2 regions of the Heyndrickxia vini genome follow, and region 1 is predicted to be linked to the other one. Evidence: riboswitches for the same ligand, from Rfam matches in the RefSeq annotation. Region 1 holds a riboswitch; the other holds the start of a gene.
The links. Region 1 has a riboswitch for preQ1 ahead of I5776_RS18045 (QueT transporter family protein). Riboswitches for the same ligand answer to the same signal wherever they lie in the genome.

Region 1 (5,128 bases):
ATTGATTTCCGCTACAGGTACTCGCTTTCCGAGGGGCTGGCGATGAGCCTCCCCATCGCTTTGCTCTTGCGGGGTCTCATCTGTCCAGCTGATCCCGCAGGAGTCTCGTACCTTCCGCTCCAATCAACATGGTGTCAATATCAACACTGGATTTTAAATCGGCCTAAAAAAACTGTGTGCATATCCAATTATTTTTTTAATTGTAATTTCGAAAATACTCCAGCATGGTCTGATGGCCAAAGCCCCGAATACGAACGACTATTAGGCTTATCTCCAACGGTTTCTGCTCGGATTGATTCCAAACCATTTTTAAATAAAACAAAATCAATGCGGCTCGTTAAATTTGAAGCATTATTTAATAAGTCTGGATCCTGACAACACGTATTTCCTATTCCGTTACCGCTTTCTTCCCATGCATCTTGAAATCCACCTTTAATAAAGCTCCTATAAGTAGGTGCATCATCGTTATGTGCATTTGAATTCAAATCCCCTGTTACGATTAAAGGAAGCTTTGTTTTAGCTGGTCCTTCTAAAATTTCCTTTGCTTGTTGCACCTGTATATCGGAATTCGTATCTAAATGCGTATTTATCATCCTAATACTTTGTCCCTCTAACTGTATGTCAATCGAGGACCATCCTCGTAATATTTCAATTTGTTGGCCTGCTATTTGAACAATAAGATTTGTTTTGAAATGTTTAGCCATTCTTTTATTTATCTTTAGTCGATATCCTTTTCGAACTAAAATAACATCCCTATCTAATAAACGTACAAAATTGCCATTGCTATCCGGAAGCTCGACGGATGTATTTTTGTTTTGAATAGCTACTTCATAATCTAAACCGCTTTTTTTCAATTCAATCAATAATAATTGAACAAAATCATAAGTGACTTTACGATAATTAGGAATAATTAATTGCCATCGAACCGCTTCTTGCAGACCAATAAGATCGGGTTTCTTTCTGGCAATCTCACGGGCGATTGCTTTTACACGAATAGGTAGATTCGTTGCAAGAAATTGACGGTACACCTTTGACACAAGATTGGGAATTTGATCTCGTGTTGAAGTAAATAACGGCGGTAATTCTACACCCATATATAGATTCCATGTGAGAATCGAAAGATGAAAACCATCCCATATTTTCATCTTTTCACCTCCAATCATTAACACACTCCATATAGTAAATGAAAGGTGTCGATGAATGGATACGAATTTTTTCTTAAATGAACAATTCTGGATGAAACTAACGTAGATTGCCTCAAGATATGTTGCAATTTTTTCGGAGTAATATGTGCAACAGCCCTTTTACTTATAATAAGATGTTTTCTTCCTTATTTTCTATAATGTTTACCTTATCAGTTTTAACTGTCGATAGAATAATGATTGTACTAATAATACAAAATGAACCTATCCAATCGACAACACCGAAAGCAACATGCAGCCAAACAATCGATAGAACAGCCGCTGCCAATGGCTCAATACAAGCCAGAAGGCTCGTCTCGGATGCGCTGATATACTTTAAACTTTCTAAATAACTATAAAAAGCAATTAGTGTTCCAAACAAGACAATAAACGCTACTGCAAAAAATGCGTTAAATGACCAATGTCCTTCAAACTTCCAAGGTGGATGAATAAAACTAAAACATACTCCGCCAATCAGCATTCCCCATCCTACAACGATTGTTGATCCCCAATTAGCCAGCAATTGATGGGGCTGTAATGTATAAAATGCTAAGGCAACGGCTGAGGCAAGCCCCCAAAACAATGCCATGCCAGAAATTGATAGGCTTTGAATATTCCCATGTGTAACAAGAAGAAACGTACCTAACAAGGCTAAAATTACCGCTGCCATCTCCTTAAAAGTTGGCAGCCTTTTCGATTTCATTGCTAGGTAACAAGAAATTAAAACCGGTGCTAAATATTGCAATACAGTAGCTGTTGCGGCATTCGATTCTTTAATCGCAGCAAAATATGTATACTGGACTGCTAACATTCCGAGAATACTAAACAATAAAATACGGAAAATATCATATTTGTTCTTCCATATCCCCCAAATACTTTTTGGCTCCTTCTTGGCTGCAATTCCTAAAAGGATTACGCCTGATAGTAATAAACGGATTACGACTAACCATTCCGGACTAAACCCTTGCTTTTGGAAAAGAAACTGAGCTACAGTCCCTGATATCCCCCATAACGAAGCACCAGTTAGGACTAATACCATTCCTTTAGTTCTAGAATAAGATTTATCGTTGATATTCATAATATTTCCTTAAATTTATTTAAATGGTGATGTAAGCAGAAAAACACATTCAAGTAAATGTAATTATTTGCATTTCTATTCATGATTTAATGGATGAAACTGATACTTTCCAAGGTCAATCCGGTCATTCATGCCAAATTCAATTCCTTCACTTTCAAGAGAAAATTTTTGTATTTGAAAATATTCATCATCCGCGAAGCCAATTTGACCTTTTGCATTTACCACACGGTGCCATGGAAGCTTGTGCTTTTTACTCATTGAGTGAAGGATGCGGACGACCTGCCTGGCAGCCCTGGGGCTCCCCGCTAATGCCGCGATTTGCCCATATGTCATCACTTTTCCTTCGGGGATATGTTGAATAATTGAAATGACTTGAGAAGTAAATGGAGTCATATGCATCTTTTCCTTTTTCTACTAGTTTTTCAGTAATGATTGACGTGATTGTAATATATATTATACTATAATAGCTTGAATAATTTTGAAAGACGTGGTTCGTAACCATCCCACGATAAAAAACTAAGGAGAGAATAATAGATGAAAGTAAAAACACTCGTTGTTAATGCGATTATTGCCGCATTGTATTTTGTAATTTCCCTTGTTATCCAGCCGATCGGATTCAAGGCGATTCAATTCCGGATTCCAGAAATGTTTAACCACTTAATCGTATTTAATAAAAAATACTTTTTTGGAATTGTTTTAGGAGTCATTCTTGCAAACTTCTTTTTATCACCAATGCCGAATTTTGACCTAATTTATGGGGTTGGGCAATCAATTATTGCATTATTGATTACGATTGGGGTGTCCCACTTTATAAAAAATATATGGGGCCGAATGATTGTAAATACAATTGTGTTCACCTTTACAATGTTTATCATTGCATATGAGCTGCAGGTAGCCCTTGGCTTTCCTTTTCTTTATACATGGCTAACTACTGCAATCGGTGAATTTGTAGTCATGGCAATAGGTGCACCAATCTTTTATAACCTAAATAAACGCGTCCATTTTGAAAATCAAGTATAAATAAGAGCGATTGCTGCAGTTCACAGTAGCAATCGCTCTTTTTATTATGTTTATGCTTTTACTTTTGAGCCCACAAATTGTTCAAAAAAAGTGAGGATTTTTTTATAAACAGCAATTTCATTTTCTTTCTTCGAAAAACCATGACCTTCATCCTCCAACAGCATATATTCTACATCTCTTCCTTTATCTTTTAACGCCTGAACGATTTGATCAGATTCCTCTTTCACGACACGAGGATCATTTGCTCCTTGGATGACGAGCATAGGTTTGGTCATTCCATCTAAATGTGTAATTGGCGAATACTCAATGAGCTTTTCTTTATCTTTCTCTGGATTTCCTACCCATTGATCCATCACAGGTTTCCAGTCTTCAGGAACAGAATTGATAAATGAGAACAAATCAGATGGTCCAAAAATGTCTACAACTGCTTTAAAGTAATCAGCATGTCGACCATGTAATAGAAGGGCCATGTATCCACCATAGCTTCCACCCATTAACAAAATATTTCCTTTTTCCGCATAACCGTTTTCAATTAACCAGTCTAACCCGGCGACATTATCTAGACGAGGTCCATATCCCCAGTCACCTTCAACCATTTTCATAAATTCTAATCCATAACCGTAAGAGCCACGGAAGTTTGGTGCGAATATGCTGTAACCTTGATTTAAGAAAAATTGGAAGGAAGCCCGGAAAAATTTCCGTTCTGATGCTTGTGGTCCACCATGCGGCCAAAAGATAATTTCACCATTGTCATTTTCTTTCTTTGCTTTGAAAAAGAGTGATTCAATTTCAAGTCCATCAAATGAACTATAATTAACGACCTCAGGCTCAACTAATTCATTTGAATCGACACCTGGTACAGTATATTGAGTTAATGGGGTCCACTCATTTTCTTGAAGCTTATAAATATTATGTGGCTTTGTTGCACTTCTTCCTAATAAATAGATTGTTCCCGATTTGGCAACGATAAGCTTTTCAATGACACTGCATGGTGTAGGAAGCTTCCTCCACTCCCCATTTTGCAAGTCATACTCATATAAATAATCTTCTACACCTTTGACACTGCTTATATACAATACTTGTTTGGATTTATTATATTTGATGCTGCTCAGACTCTCATTCTCAAATTCTTTTATTTTCAAAAACGTATTCGTTTCAAGGTTATAAGAAGCTAAATAAGTAAAATCTGATTCATAATCGGTTAGTAAATAAACAGTTGAGTCAGAAACAAACACACCATCGCTAGCAGTATGCTGTTTATCGGTGGGTGGGGTTAGAAGAATATCTTTCTCATCATGTCTCGCATATAAAAGTGTATGGGTATTCGCATAATGTTTAAAGTAAAGAAAAGTCGATTCATCAGGGCTAAAGTCAATCAAGTATGTAGCTGCATCTTTTCCTTCCAATACCTTCGTTTCCTGACCAGACTCTAAATCTAAACAATAAGCATTCAGATATGTCGGGTTGTCTTTTGCAGATGTGTAATAAAGCTTTTTCCCATCATCCGATAAAATCGGTATGAAATTCCGGGTGCCTTCATGATACACGATTTCTTTCATCGTCCCACCTTGCAATGGAATCCCATAAAACTGAGTATTCTCATCCCCATCTTTATCAAATCCGGCAATGATAAACCTTCCTTGCTTATCATAAATCAAATCTTGACAGCTTTGGTCGATAAATGTGAGCGGGTAAGGAAACGTATTTGGCAGATCCATCGCCCATAAATTATACTTTCCACTTAAATTTGTGCTAAAAGCAAGCTGATTTTCATCCGGGCTTACGGCAAAGTCTTCAATAGCAAATGTCCGTAAAAATTGCTCCACATCTGGTTTTGAAAATGAAATCA
Region 2 (5,128 bases), 100 kb from region 1:
AGAATTTAATGAGCTTTTTGATGAATGGTCCCTTTCTTATGACAATACAGTTTCCGGAAATGATCCGGAATATGAAGATGTGTTTATCCATTATGATGAAATATTAACGAAAGTCGCCGAACATGCTTCCGGAACCGTTGTTGAGTTCGGTGTGGGAACAGGAAACTTAACGGCGAAGTTATTAAATAGAGGATTAAATGTATATGGTATGGAGCCTTCTGAAGGGATGCGAAAGATCGCTCGCAAAAAGATACCATACGTAAAAATTTTGGATGGGGATTTTTTAGAATTTCCAAAGATATCAGAGTCTATCGATACTTTTGTGAGTACTTACGCTTTCCATCACTTAACAGATGAGGAGAAAGCGAAAGCGATTAAAAAATATAGTACGTTGTTAAATAATGGTGGGAGAATTGTTTTTGCCGATACCGTATTTGCAACTTTGAATGCCAAGATGGAAATGATTCAAGATGCAAAGCGAAAAAACTTCCTTCGATTGGCGGAAGATTTAGAAAGAGAGTACTATACAACAATTTCAGTTTTACAGGATATTTTTAATCAAAATGGCTTTTCCGTCTCATTCACGAAATTAAATCCATTTGTCTGGTTAATAAATGGCGAAAAAGTAGAATAATAGATTCAGTAATTGCACCTAAAGCTTAAATAAAATGAATGATTGGCTAAAAGAGGGATAGGCAATGAAATATGCAAAGCATATCAGTGAATTGATTGGAAATACACCGTTAGTTGAAATTACTTCTTATTCACTTCCGAAAAATGTTCGTTTATTTGCAAAGCTGGAATATTTTAATCCAGGAGGCAGTGTCAAAGATCGCTTAGGTCAATATTTATTGAAACGAGCATTAGATGAAGGGAAGCTGCAGAAGGGTGGAACCATTATTGAGCCGACAGCTGGTAACACGGGGGTCGGCCTTGCGATGGCTGCTATCAAGTTCGGGGTAAAGGCGGTTTTCGTGACACCTCAAAAATTTAGTATCGAAAAGCAAACACTTATGCGGGCACTTGGTGCAACAGTCGTAAATACACCTACGGATATGGGCATGCAAGGTGCCATTGAGAAGGCGAAGGAGCTTTTAATAGAAATTCCTAATTCATATTACCCAGGACAATTTCAAAATTCCGCTAATCCAGATACGTATTATGAAAGTTTAGGACCAGAGATCTACGAAGCTCTTGATGGAAAGATAGATGTGTTTGTTGCGGGGGCGGGTTCTGGTGGAACGTTTATGGGAACTTCCCGCTTTTTAAAAGAAAAGCTTCCACAGATCAAAACGGTAATCGTTGAGCCAGAAGGTTCCATTTTAAATGGCGGGGAGTCTGGTTCGCATCGGACAGAAGGGATAGGAATGGAATTTTTGCCGCCATTTATTGATCGGGAATATTTCGATGAGATTCACACGATCTCAGATGAGGATGCGTTTTTTCGCTTAGCAGAGATTGCACGAAAAGAGGGGCTTTTAGTCGGAAGTTCTTCAGGAGCTGCTTTAGAAGCATGCTTAAGAGAAGCGAGGCAAGCAAAACCTGGAACGAATATCGTGACCATTTTTCCCGATAGCAGTGAGCGATATATAAGTAGCGGGATATATCAATTCAATGAAAGGTGAGAAAAAAGATGAAGAAGAAAACAAAATTTATTCATGGCGGCATTAGCCGTGATCCATATACAGGAGCTGTTTCGACCCCTATCTATCAAGTCAGTACGTACAAACAAGAGGGAGTAGGTAATTTTAAATATGAATATTCAAGAACGGGAAATCCAACTCGTGAATCATTGGAAAAATTGATTGCCGATATTGAAAATGGTACCCGTGGCTTTGCGTTCGGATCTGGGATGGCCGCGATAACGGCTGTGATGAATTTATTCTCATCAGGCGATCATATTATTGCAACGGATGATGTGTACGGTGGGACGTTCCGTGTGATGACAAAGGTTTTAAACCGTTTCAATCTTGAAGTGACGTTTGTAGACACAAGTGATTTAGATGCAGTAAAAAATGCCGTCCGACCTAATACGAAAGCTATATACGTCGAAACACCGACAAATCCTTTGTTAAAAATTACTGATATTCGTGCAATAAGCGGGATTGCAAAAGACAAAGGACTAAAACTCATTGTCGATAATACCTTTAGCACCCCTTACTGGCAAAATCCATTGGACTTAGGTGCAGATATTGTCCTTCATAGTGCTACAAAATATCTTGGCGGCCATAGTGATGTTGTTGCTGGCCTAGTCGTCGTTAATGATGAACAATTGGGTGAGGATGTTCATTTTATCCAAAATTCAACTGGTGGTATTCTCGGACCACAAGATAGTTGGTTATTGATTCGTGGGATTAAAACACTAGGCATCCGCATGGAGGAAATCGAGAAAAACACGTTAGATGTCGTGAAATTTCTGCAAGAGCATTCCAAGGTAGAAAAAGTCTTCTTCCCGGGATTAGCTGAACATCCTGGACACGATATTCATCGCACACAAGCAGATGGTTTCGGTGGAATGATTTCATTTACTGTAGTAAACCAAGAAAAAGCTTTATCTGTGTTAAAGAATGTGAAATATTTTACGTTAGCTGAAAGTCTCGGTGCGGTTGAAAGTCTTATTTCAATCCCATCACTAATGACACATGCGTCAATTCCACGGGAGCGTCGTTTAGAACTTGGAATTGAGGATGGATTAATAAGAATATCAGTAGGTATTGAAGATATCGAGGATCTCATTGAAGACTTAGGGCAGGCACTAGATTCTAAATAATTTGCCTATTGACGGAAATGACCATTTTTTATATGCTAAAATTTGTACAAATTCATACCCGTACATACGGGAGAGGTTCATAGCTGAAACCCTCTATAAAAAACTATGGATTCATGTCATTTAAAGCCATGTCCATATCAGGATATGGCTTTTCTTTTTGACCATTTATTATAGTAGCTATGAAAAAAGTGAACCTCTCTTAAATGTACGAAACATTTAAAGGAGGTTTTTTTATGTCTGGAAGAAAAAAAGAAGAAGGACTAGATGAATTAACATTATTAGGGAATCAAGGGACGAAGTATGCATTTGATTATGCACCACAAGTATTGGAATCAGTTGATAACTTGCATGTGGACCGTGATTATTTTGTGAAATTTAATTGTCCGGAGTTCTCTTCACTATGCCCAATCACAAACCAACCTGACTATGCAACTATGTATATCAGCTACATCCCTGATAAAAAAATCGTAGAAAGCAAATCTTTAAAACTATATTTGTTCAGTTTTCGAAATCATGGAGATTTTCATGAGGATTGCGTGAACATCATCATGAATGACCTAATTAAATTATTAGACCCGCGATATATTGAAGTGTGGGGAAAATTTACACCGCGTGGCGGGATATCGATTGATCCGTATTGCAATTACGGGAGACCGGGAACCAAATATGAGGATATGGCTGCATATCGTCTGATGAACCATGATATGTATCCTGAAAAAGTAGATAATCGCTAAGAAAGGAATCAATCGACTATGCTGTTATATTTAAATGGAATATTTGTAGGTTTATTAATTTTATCCAATATTGTCGCGGTAAAATTATTTAGTATCGGTGATTGGGCAGTGTTGCCCGCTGCCGTCATCATTTACATTTTTACGTATCCGATTGTGGATACGATTGTTGAAGTGTATGGAAAGGATGCGGGACGTAAAACGGTAAAAGCAGGCTTAATGACCCAAATGCTGGCCATTATTTTTATTACGATTACGATTTATTTGCCATCAGCACCATTTTTCGAGCATCAATCAGAATATCAAACGATTTTAAGTGGCAGCTTTCGAGTCATTATCGCGAGTCTAGTTTCGTACGCTGTTAGTCAGAATTTGGATGTATATGTTTTTAATAAACTGAAAGAAAGACATGGAGTGAAAAAGCTTTGGCTCCGAAACAATGCATCGACTATGCTTAGTCAATTAGTGGATACAGCGATTTTTATTTCAATCGCCTTTTTTGGCACAATGCCTGTTGCTGCATTAATCATGCTCGTCTTTACACAATACGTATTTAAATTTATCGCATCCATTGTTGCCACACCATTTGTATATGTATTAGTAGGTTGCATTCGAAAGAAACAATCAAAGTCTGGTTTAAATAAAATAGAATATTTGTCCTAGTCTAAATTATGATACAATAGATATATATCGATGCAGGGATGATCTCTGCATCGAAAAGTTTTATCTACATACATTTCTCCATTAGAAAAACACACGTAAACTTTTTGAAATATTTTTGAAACCTTCTTAACGTTTTATCCGTAAATAAATCATAAAGAAAAATTGAAAGGTGTGATCATCATTCATCATTTTCACTATAACACGTAAAGGATTTGGTGCGAATGACCATTTTCGGAACATCGATTGAAACGGTTTATTTAGTTCTCCTAATTGTTGCAGGGAGTCTTACGATTCTTTATATCCTATTTGGGGATATTTTCCATGGGATCGGAGAGGCACTCGGTTATTTACATCCAACATTAGTTTTATCTTTTATCACCTTTTTTTCCGCATCCGGCTATATTTTTGAGCGGGTAACCTCATTATCCAGCATTCTTATTATGGCCATTTCAGCAATTATTGCGATCATACTTGTCACACTTTTAAATGTGTTTGTCCTTATACCGCTATCCTCTGCAGAAGAATCACTTAGCTATACGGAGGATTCTTTAAAGGGACGGGTAGGGAAATTAATCATATCGATTCCACAAGACGGATATGGTGAAATTGTCATTGATAGTAAAAGTGGAATGATTTCTAAACCTGCCGCAAGCTACGAAAATCATTCAATTGAAGAAGGCAAACAAGTGTTAATCATTGAGGTAAAAGATGGTGTTCTTTATGTCGTCCCGTATGAAAATAATCGACTATATAATGAAGACCTTGAAAAAATAGAAACTATATAATTTTTGTTAGGGGGAGAAGCTATGCTTGAAGGTGTAGGACTATGGGTTATCATTGGGATCGTTGCATTTTTAATTATTGCATTAATTGGTGTATTCATTACAAAATATCGAACAGCGGGTCCCGACGAAGCATTAATCGTAACAGGAAGCTATTTAGGTGGACGCAACGTCCATACAGA

Region 2: linked by a shared signal. The riboswitch ahead of queF (preQ(1) synthase) and the one ahead of I5776_RS18045 (QueT transporter family protein) in region 1 are both predicted to bind preQ1.

What each region holds. Positions count from the first base shown of each region.
Region 1 is NZ_CP065425.1:3,611,456-3,616,583, forward strand. It holds gene I5776_RS18030 (endonuclease/exonuclease/phosphatase family protein) at 189-1,145, opposite strand; gene I5776_RS18035 (DMT family transporter) at 1,309-2,259, opposite strand; gene I5776_RS18040 (MGMT family protein) at 2,335-2,652, opposite strand; PreQ1 riboswitch class I at 2,741-2,785, shown strand; gene I5776_RS18045 (QueT transporter family protein) at 2,794-3,279, shown strand; gene I5776_RS18050 (S9 family peptidase) at 3,330-5,128, opposite strand, start outside.
Region 2 is NZ_CP065425.1:3,506,933-3,512,060, reverse strand. It holds gene I5776_RS17590 (class I SAM-dependent DNA methyltransferase) at 1-634, shown strand, start outside; gene I5776_RS17585 (PLP-dependent cysteine synthase family protein) at 699-1,625, shown strand; gene I5776_RS17580 (bifunctional cystathionine gamma-lyase/homocysteine desulfhydrase) at 1,634-2,770, shown strand; PreQ1 riboswitch class I at 2,837-2,883, shown strand; gene queF (preQ(1) synthase) at 3,004-3,504, shown strand; gene I5776_RS17570 (queuosine precursor transporter) at 3,523-4,164, shown strand; gene I5776_RS17565 (NfeD family membrane protein) at 4,386-4,949, shown strand; gene floT (flotillin lipid rafts scaffold protein FloT) at 4,971-5,128, shown strand, end outside.